2 regions of the Nonomuraea sp. CA-143628 genome follow, and region 2 is predicted to be linked to the other one. Evidence: predicted binding sites of a transcription regulator. Region 2 holds the regulator's gene; the other holds the start of a gene.
The links. The regulator HrcA, encoded in region 2, represses chaperone genes, less so after heat shock. The targets are predictions, from matches to a motif close to TTGGCACTCTCNNNNNGAGAGTGCCAA.
Positions count from the first base shown of each region.

Region 1: groL (chaperonin GroEL) is a predicted target of HrcA. The motif match lies at 3,241-3,267, and genes of this name have one in related genera.

Region 1 is NZ_CP192072.1:6,925,408-6,930,385, forward strand. It holds gene ACQP2T_RS31730 (TetR/AcrR family transcriptional regulator) at 1-559, shown strand, start outside; gene ACQP2T_RS31735 (SDR family NAD(P)-dependent oxidoreductase) at 575-1,372, opposite strand; gene groL (chaperonin GroEL) at 1,528-3,144, opposite strand; gene ACQP2T_RS31745 (TetR/AcrR family transcriptional regulator) at 3,347-3,958, shown strand; gene ACQP2T_RS31750 (carboxylesterase/lipase family protein) at 4,093-4,978, shown strand, end outside.
Region 2 is NZ_CP192072.1:10,050,030-10,055,007, forward strand. It holds gene iscB (RNA-guided endonuclease IscB) at 1-429, shown strand, start outside; gene ACQP2T_RS45530 (sensor histidine kinase) at 517-1,179, shown strand; gene dnaJ (molecular chaperone DnaJ) at 1,291-2,430, opposite strand; gene hrcA (heat-inducible transcriptional repressor HrcA) at 2,442-3,455, opposite strand; gene ACQP2T_RS45545 (hypothetical protein) at 3,600-4,400, shown strand; gene ACQP2T_RS45550 (DUF3097 domain-containing protein) at 4,418-4,978, shown strand, end outside.

The DNA of each region.
Region 1 (4,978 bases), 3.1 Mb from region 2:
GCAGCGCAATCGGGCTCGCTTGCTCGCCGCGGCGAGCGCGGCGTTCGCTCGCGCGGGTGTGGATGCCTCGCTCGATGACATCGCCCGCGACGCCGACGTGGGTTCGGGCACTCTCTACCGCCACTTCCCCACCCGCGAGGCGCTGGTGGAGGCCGTCCTCGACAACCGCTACCAGGCCCTCGCCGCCGAAGCCGCCGAGCTACAGGCCAAGCGCCCGCCGCACGAGGCGCTCGCGGTCTGGCTGAAGCTCTTCGTCAACCACCTCATGACGTATCGAGGGCTGGCGGCAAGCGTCACCACGGCGCTCCACAACGAGACGCCGCCATCGGACTCGCCATGCCAGGCCATGCGCGCCGCGGCATACGAACTCGTGGCAACAGCCCAGCGCGACGGCGCTGTCCGGGATGACATCGACGCCTCGACGATCCTGCGCCTCGCCGCCGGTGTCGCTTGGGCCCACGAGCAGTCGCCCGCCGACCGGGCCGGTGTCGGGCAAATGCTGGCGGTCCTCATGGACGGACTGCTGCGCGACAGCCGCGTTCCGCGGGCGGTCAGCTGATCCCGGGGGAATGCGTCACACCGTGGCGATCGGGCCGAGGTAGGTGCCGCCCGAGACGTCGATGGTCTGGCCGGTCACCCATCGGCCCTGCGGGCCCGCCAGGAAGCCGACGACGTCCGCGACGTCCTCGGGCTCGCCGAGCCGCCCGAGCGCGGTGATCGCTTCGATCTGGGCGACCGCCTCGGGGATGGTGTTGTAGCCCGCGGTCATGTCGGTACGCACCGCGCCGGGCGCGACCGTGTTCACCGTGATGCCGCGCCTGCCGAGCTCGTTGGCCAGGGACGGGGCCATCGACTCCAGTGCCGCCTTGCTGATGTTGTAGCCGATCTGCGTGGAGACCGCGAAGCGGCTGGCCACCGAGCCCATGTTGATGATGCGGCCGCCGTCGTTCAGCAGCGGCAGCGCGCGCTGGATCACGAAGAACGGTGTGCTGACGTTGATCGTGAGCAGCCTGCCGAACTCCTCCGGTGTGACCTGAGCGATCGGGTTGACCAAGCCGATGCCCGCGTTGTTGACCAGGATGTCCAGGCCGCCGCCCGCCGGTCCCTCGGCCAGACCGCTGCTCGCCAGTCCCTCGGCCAGGCCCTCGAACAGGCGGTCCACCGCGCCATCGTCGCCGAACCGGGCCTGCACGGCGAACGCCCGGCCGCCTTCCTGCTCGATCCGCGCCACTGTCTGCTTGGCCGCGTCGGCGTTGTCGCCGTAGTGGACGGCGACCAGCGCGCCCTCGGCGGCCAGTCGCAGCGCGACCGCCCGGCCGATTCCCCGCGATCCTCCGGTCACCAGCGCGGTCTTGCCGGTCAGACTGTTCATCTCTGCTCCTCGTTCAGCGGCCGGCCCTTGGCGGATCCGGCGATGGCTCAACAGTGGCGGCAGTGGCTCACCGCACGCTCACCGACGGCTCACCGGGCGAGCAGCGCTCCGGGTGGGACCAGGTAATGCTGAGCGGTCCCACCCGAAGATCCGGCCTAGAAGTCCATGTCTCCGCCGACGGGGGCGGCAGAGGTCGTCTCGGGCTTCTCGGCGATGACCGCCTCGGTGGTGAGGAAGAGCGCCGCGATGGAAGCGGCGTTCCGCAGCGCCGAGCGCGTCACCTTGGCCGGGTCGATGATGCCCGCCTCGAACATGTTGACGTAGTCGCCCGAAGCGGCGTTGAGGCCCTCACCCGGGGTCAGGTTGCGGACCTTCTCCACCACGACGCCGCCCTCAAGGCCAGCGTTGACGGCGATCTGCTTCAGCGGCTCCTCGAGCGCCTTCTTCACGATCGCGGCACCGGTGGCCTCGTCGCCATTGAGCTCGAGCTTGTCGAACGCCTTGGCGCCCGCCTGCAGCAGCGCCACGCCACCGCCGGGGACGATGCCCTCCTCGACGGCCGCCTTCGCGTTGCGAACGGCGTCCTCGATGCGGTGCTTGCGCTCCTTCAGCTCGACCTCGGTCGCCGCGCCGGCCTTGATGACCGCCACGCCGCCGGCCAGCTTGGCCAGCCGCTCCTGGAGCTTCTCACGGTCGTAGTCGGAGTCGGTCCGGTCGATCTCGGCGCGGATCTCGTTGACCCGGCCGGCGATCTGCTCGGGGTCACCGGCACCGTCGACGATGGTGGTCTCGTCCTTGGTCACCACGACCTTGCGGGCGCGGCCCAGCTGGTCGAGGGTGGCGTTCTCCAGCTTGAGGCCGATCTCCTCGGAGATCACCTGGCCGCCGGCCAGCGTGGCGATGTCGCCCAGCATGGCCTTGCGGCGGTCGCCGAAGCCCGGAGCCTTGACCGCGACCGACCGGAAGACACCCTTCATCTTGTTGACGATCAGGGTGGCCAGGGCCTCGCCCTCGACATCCTCGGCGATGACCAGGAGCGGTTTGCCGGACTGCACGACCTTGTCGAGCAGCGGCACCACCTCCCGATTGGCGGAGACCTTGCCGTTGACGATCAGCACGTACGGATCGTCCAGGACGGCTTCGAGCCGGTCGGAGTCGGTGATGAACAGTGGGGCGATGTACCCCTTGTCGAAGCGCATACCTTCCGCAAGCTCCAGCTCCAGGCCGAAGGTGTTGCTCTCCTCGACGGTGATGACGCCTTCCTTGCCGACCTTGTCCATCGCCTCGGCGATGAGCGAGCCGATCTCGGGGTCGGCGGCGGAGATGGAGGCGGTGGAGGCGATCTGCTCCTTGGTCTCCACGTCCTTGGCCAGCTTGGACAGCTCCTCGCTGACCCGCTCGACCGCCGACTCGATGCCCTTCTTCAGCGACATCGGGTTGGCGCCGGCGGCGACGTTGCGCAGGCCCTCGCGCACCAGCGCCTGGGCGAGCACGGTGGCCGTCGTGGTGCCGTCACCCGCGACGTCGTCCGTCTTCTTGGCGACTTCCTTGACCAGCTCGGCGCCGATCTTCTCCCACGGGTCCTCGAGCTCGATCTCCTTGGCGATGGATACACCATCGTTGGTGATCGTGGGAGCGCCCCACTTCTTCTCCAGCACGACGTTGCGGCCCTTGGGACCCAGGGTCACCTTGACCGCGTCGGCCAGCTGGTTCATGCCGCGCTCGAGACCGCGCCGGGCGTCCTCGTCGAACGCGATCATCTTCGAAGCCATTCCTGCTCCTGCTCTCGATAGGGGCTGTCCGGGACGGCGCCCGCGACGGACGGCCCGCCGACAGGCGGACCTCGCCGTCCCGGCACACCCCGCCGGTTGGCACTCTCCAGGGGCGAGTGCCAGGCGTCCCGTCGCACTCTACCCACAACTTGCGCGTCACGCACCTAGTGCGTGCCGCGCATCATCCGATAGGGTCGCTCCCATGAACGACGACGCCCCCGACCTCCGGGCGCGCAACAAGCAGGCCACCCGAGAGGCGATCAGCCACGCCGCGCTGCGCCTGGCCATCGAGCAGGGCCCTCACGGGCTGGCCCTGGTGCGCGTCCATGACATCGCCACGGCCGCGGGAGTCTCATCCCGTACGTACAACAACTACTTCTCCAGCAGAGCGGAGGCGATCTGCGCCTTCCAGGCCGACCAGGCCGGCCGCGTGGGGCAGGCGCTGCGCGCCCGGCCCGCCGGCGAGCCGCTCGACCAGGCCGTCATCGCGGCCGTGATCGAGCTCTACACCGACCCTGAGCCCGACAAGGCCGGCCTGCGCATGATCATGTCGACGCCCGAGCTGGAGGGCGAGGCCCTGAGGGCGTTCACCATGGCGGAAGGCCCGCTCGCCGAGGCGATCGCCGCCCGCACCGGCACCGACCCCCAGCGAGACCTGTTCCCCGCCGTCACAGCCGCCGCGGTCGCCGCCGCCATCCGGGTGGCGGGGCGACGCTGGCTCGAGCCCGGCAACACGGAATCCTTCGCCGCGATCCTGCGCGGCGCCCTGTCCTGCGTCGTTCCCGCCGCGCCACCTGAACGGACTCGGCCCTAAAGGCTGGAAGCCGCGCCCTCGAGGCTGACGTTGCAGTGACCCGCTCAATAACGAGGTGCGGCGAACCCGCGGTTCGGGCGAAGATGGCCGCGCCTGGCCGTGGGAGCCGGCACTTCCTGGATGAGGAGCGTGCCATGAGCGTCATCGGATCCGCACACCCAGAGGTCCGGGTGGGCACGGGACGGCTGCGCGGGCGACTGGAGGACGGCGTGGCCGTCTTCCGCGGTGTGCCGTTCGCCCGCCCGCCGGTGGGCGCCCTGCGGCTGGCCGCGCCGGAGCCGGCCGAGGCGTGGGACGGGGTACGCGAGGCCGGGGCGTTCGGCCCGCCGCCACCGCAGTCCAGGTTGCTGGGCGCCTCCAGCACGGACGACGCCGACGGCGACTGGTTGACGGTCAATGTCTGGTCCCCCGATCTGGGCGCCGCCGGGCTGCCGGTGATGGTGTGGATTCATGGCGGCGGCTACATGTACGGGTGGTCCGGCAGCCCCCTCTTCGACGGCCGCGTGCTCGCCCAGGACGGCGTCGTCGTGGTCACCTTCAACTACCGGGTCTCCGCCGAGGGCTTCGGACACTTCCACGGGGCACCGGCCAACCGCGGGTTCCTGGACCAGGTGGCCGCCCTCCGCTGGGTGCGGGACAACATCGCGGCCTTCGGCGGCGATCCGGACCGGGTCACCGCCTTCGGAGAGTCCGCCGGCGCCGGGAGCATCGCGGCGCTGATGACGATGCCGAGCGCCGCCGGCCTGTTCCACCGGGCGATCGCGCAGAGCGTGCCGGGCATGTTCTTCTCCGCTGAGCTGGCCGCCGACATCGCCGTCGCGGTAGCCGGTGAGCTGGGCCTGCCCCCGCTCGCGGACGAACTCGCCCGCCTGTCGCCGGAGCGGCTGATCGAGGCCGGGGACGCGATGGCGGAGAAGACGGGCGACTACCCGCGGTGGGGCCAGGCCGCGTACGTTCGGACACCGTTCGGACCGGTCGTGGACGGCGAGGTGCTGCCCGAGGTGCCGTGGCGGTCACTGG
Region 2 (4,978 bases):
TCGGGTGGACGTACCAAGTGGAACCGCTCCCGCACGAACGCGCCGAAGTCCCACACCCTGGACGCCCTGCACGTCGGCGAACTCGAGCAGGTGACCGGATGGCCAGGCCGCGTCCTGGTGGTCAAGGCCACCGGACGCGGCACCTACAGCCGAACCCGCACCGACCGGTACGGGTTCCCCCGCCTGCGACTTCCCCGCATCAAGCACGTCCACGGCTTCGCCACCGGCGACCTCGTACGCGCCACCCTCGCCACAGGCAAACACACCGGAGTCCACACCGGACGCGTCGCCGTCCGCACCACAGGCTCCTTCAACATCACCACCGCGAGCGCCACCCGCCAAGGCATCAACCACAAACACATCCGTCTACTCCAAAGGGCAGACGGCTATGGCTACACCACGAGCGAGGAGAGCACCATTGAACGGTGAACCTCAGGGCACACTCAGGCCCTCGAGAACCTTCACGCTCCTGATTCCTCCCCAGCGTGAACACCGGAATATCCACGGGAGGTTCTGATGACGTTCATGTCCAGGAACACCCGCCGCGCCCGGCGCTGGCCGTGCGCGCTGAAGACCCGGCTGACCGTCCTGCTCACCGTCCCTGCCACGATCGCCCGCGCGGCGCCGCGCCGGCTCGCCTGGAAAGCTCCGGCCACGACGGGGCCCGCCGCCGAGGAGCCCCACCGGCCCGCCACCGGCCACCCGCGGCGCCCGCCCGATCCCGTGGCCGTACGCGACGTGCTCCGCTCGGCCCTGAGCGCGGCCGGGTCGGGCCGCGCGGTGCTGGGCGAAGTGGACGACGCCCTGCTCAGGGGCACGGCCGTCGCCGAGATCGCGCACCTGGTGACCGAGCTGGTCGACAACGCGCTGACCTGCTCGGCGCCCGACACCGAGGTGGAGATCCGGGCCAGCACCCGCGAGGGCGAGTGCCACATCGCGATCGTCGACCAGGGCGTGGGGATGACCGAGGGAGAGCGCGCCGCCGCGAACGCCCGGCTCCGTGGCGAACGGCGCTTCTTCGCCGCCCCCACCCGCTACCTCGGCCACTACGTGGTGGGCAGGCTGGCCGAGCGGCTCGGTGTGCGCGTGTGGCTGGACGAGTCGCCGCCACACGGCATCACCGCCCGGGTGGCCCTCCCGGGCGAGCTCCTGGTGCCCTCACGGGTCAGCGGCCGTTGAAGGTGTCCCGTTCAGCGGCCGTTGAACACGTCCCGTTCAGCGGCCGTTGAACACGTCCCGTTCAGCGGCCGTTGAACACGTCCCGTTCAGCGGCCGTTGAACGCGTCCCGTTCAGCGGCCGTTGAACGCGTCCCGCAGCCGCGAGAAGAACCCCTGCTGCCCAGGGGCGAACTTCCCGGGCGGCCGCTCCTCGCCACGCAGCTTGGCCAGCTCGCGCAGCAGCCCCTCCTGCGTCTCGTCGAGCCGCAGCGGGGTCTCCACGTTGACGTGGATGAGCAGGTCGCCACGGCCCGTCTCGTTGAGCCGCTGCACGCCCCTGCCGTACATCGTGATGACCTGGCCCGACTGCGTGCCCGGCCGCACGTCGACCTCCTCGGAGCCGTCGAGCGTCTCCACGGCGAGGTTGGTGCCGAGCGCGGCGGCCGTCATCGGGATCTGGACCGTGCAGTGCAGGTCGTCGCCGCGCCGCTCGAAGATCTCGTGCGGGCGCTCGACGATCTCCAGGAAGAGGTCTCCGGGCGGGCCGCCGCCGGGGCCGACCTCGCCCTCGCCGGCGAGCTGGATGTGCGTGCCGTCCTCGACGCCCGCGGGGATGCGGACCTTGATCGTACGGCGGGTGCGCACGCGGCCGTCACCCGAGCACTCCTGGCACGGGTGGCGGATGATCGTCCCGAAGCCGCCGCACTGGGGGCACGGCCTGGAGGTCATGACCTGGCCCAGGAACGACCGGGTGACCTGGGAGATCTCGCCGCGCCCGTTGCACATGTCACAGGTGTCGGGGTGGGTGCCGGACGCGGCGCCCGCGCCCTGGCAGACCTCGCAGAGCACGGCCGTGTCGACGACCAGCTCGCGGGTGGTGCCGAAGGCGGTCTCGCGCAGGTCGAGCTCGACGCGGATGGTCGCGTTGCGCCCTCTCCTGGCCCGCGAACGGGGCCCGCGCGCGCCCCCGGCCGTGCCGAAGAAGGCGTCCATGATGTCGCTGAACGGGAAGCCCGCGCCGAAGCCGGCCGCTCCCTGACCCGCGCCGGCGCCGCCGAAGGGGTCGCCGCCCAGGTCGTACATCTGACGCTTGTTGGCGTCGGACAGCACCTCGTAGGCCTGCGTGATCTCCTTGAACCGCTCCTGGGTCGCGGGGTCCGGATTGACGTCGGGATGGAGTTCGCGGGCAAGCCTGCGGTAGGCCTTCTTGATCTCTTCCTGACTGGCGTCACGGCGCACCCCGAGGGTGGCGTAGTAGTCGCTGTTTGCCACTTATCGACCTCTTATGATGCAGCCAGGATTTGGCTGACGTAGCGTGCCACCGCGCGCACGGCGCCCATTGTCACGGGATAGTCCATCCTCGTGGGGCCTAGCACGCCTAGCCGAGCCAGTTCGTTGTCGCCAGAACCGTACCCGGTTGCGACGATCGACGTGCCACGGAGGAACGGGTTCTCCGAGCCGATGCGCACGGTGAGCGTGGACGGGGTGTCTGTGGAAGTCTCGCCGAGCAGCCGCATGAGCACGACCTGCTCTTCCAGTGCTTCGAGCACGTCGCGCAGCCCGGTCGAGAAGTCGGCCCCGGCGAGGTTGGCCGCACCGGCGAACACGATCTTCTCATCATGGCGCTCGACCAGCGTCTCGAGGAGCACCGACAGGATAGTGGCCACCACGGGACGGTCTTCGACCGGCAGCCGCTCCGGCAGGTCGGCGACCTGATCGGGGACGTTGACCAGGCCGCAGCCGTCGAGGGAGGCGTTGAGCACCGCGCGCAGGTGCGCGATGCGGGTGTCCTCCACCACTTCGGGCAGCTCGACCACCCGCTGCTCGACGCGGCCCGTGTTGGTGATCAGCACGAGCATGATCCGCCGGTCGTGCAGGGGCACGAGCTCGACGTGCCTGACCGTCGAGCGGGTCAGCGTCGGGTATTGCACGACCGCGACCTGCCGGGTGAGCTGCGCGAGCAGCCGCACCGTGCGGGTGACCACGTCGTCGAGGTCGACCGCGCCGGCGAGGAACGTCTCGATCGCCCGGCGCTCCGCCCCGGAGAGCGGCTTGACCTGCGAGAGCCGGTCGACGAACAGGCGATAGCCCTTGTCCGTCGGCACGCGGCCCGCGCTGGTGTGCGGCTGGGTGATGTAACCCTCCTCCTCCAGGGCGGCCATGTCGTTCCTGACCGTCGCTGGGGAGACCTTCAGGTTGTGGCGTTCGGCGAGCGCCCTGGAGCCCACCGGCTCATTGGTGGACACGTAGTCTTCGACAATGGCGCGGAGCACCGCCAGCTTCCGATCGTCGAGCACGCGCTCACCTCCTACCTCTGCCTTTCGGGAAACGACAGGTCTAGCACTCTGTGTTCCCGAGTGCCAAGTGTACGGCTCCCGCCCACAAGGTGCGATAACACCGGAGCTAGCGAGTGGCCGCCCATAGGGCGCACACTGGCCGATATGACCGATGACTCCCAGCCCCCCTCCTACGGTCCACCGCCGGGACAGGGTCCGTACCAGGGGCAACCTCCCCAGTACGGCCCGCCGCCGCCCCAATATGGTCCGCCGCAATACGGCCAGCAGCAGGGTCCGCCGCAATACGGCCAACAGCCGTACCAGACCGGCCCCTACGGGCAGCCGCAGCCGTACCAGCCCGGACCTTACGGCACGCCGCAGCGGTTCGGCCCGCAGGTTGACCCGAAGTTGATCAGACCGCGGTTGCGGTCGATCGCGGTCGCCTGGGGCCTGGCGCTGCTCGCCTGCCTGGCCGGGGTGGGATTGTTCGTGAGCGGCATCCTGAACACGGTGGGCGCGGTGGCCCCGTCCAAGACGTTCGCGGCGGGCCAGACCGTCACCGTGCCGCTGGACCCGGCGGACAAGCCGGTGGTCTATCTCGCCAGTGCGAGCCAGGTCCACTACATGTGCCGGATCGACGGCGGTCCCGGTCAGGCCAAGCTCGCCAAGACGTCGGGCATCGAGCGGGTCACCGTCAACGGCACCCAGTGGCAGCTCGTCCTCGTGGTCAACGCGCCGGTCAAGGGCGACTACCAGTTCACCTGCACGACCCAGGAGCAGGTGAACGCGCGCTTCGGCGTCGGCCGCGACTTCGCCGCCGCCGCGGGCGCCGCGGGCGGGCTGGTGGGCGGTGTGGTGGCGCTGCTGGTGATCCCGGGGCTGGGCGTGCTGGCCGCCGTCATCGTGACGATCATGGTGGTGACCCGGCGCAGCGCTCATCGCAAGCGCCTTGCGGCGGGCGGGTGATTTGCTACGGTCCCCGTGTGTACGAGGGCGATGTTCTAGCGGGAAATTGGCGGCGGCCGGGCAAGGGCAAGATCCCCCAGGTGCCCGCCGAACTCGATCTGGTCGTGGAGGACGCCGAGAGCGGCTTCTGCGGCGCCGTGGTGGCCTGCGACAAGGAGGCCGTCACGCTGGAGGACCGCTTCGGCAAGCGCCGCCTGTTCCCGTTCGCGCCCGCCGCGTTCCTGCTGGACGGCAAGGTCGTGACGCTCGTACGGCCGGCCGCCACGGCTCCCGTCGCGCCCAGGCGGAGCGCGTCCGGCTCGATAGCCGTCGAGGGCCTGCGGGCCCAGGTGGCCAAGGAGAGCCGCATCTACGTGGAAGGCGTCCACGACGCCGCCCTCGTGGAGAAGATCTGGGGCCACGACCTCCGGGTGGAGGGCGTCGTGGTCGAGTACCTGGAGGGCGTGGACGACCTGCCCGCGATCGTGGCCGAGTTCGGCCCGTCGCCGGAGCGTAGGCTGGGTGTGCTGGTCGACCATCTCGTACCGGGCTCCAAGGAGAGCCGGATCGCCGCTCAGGTGACCTCACCCCACGTGCTC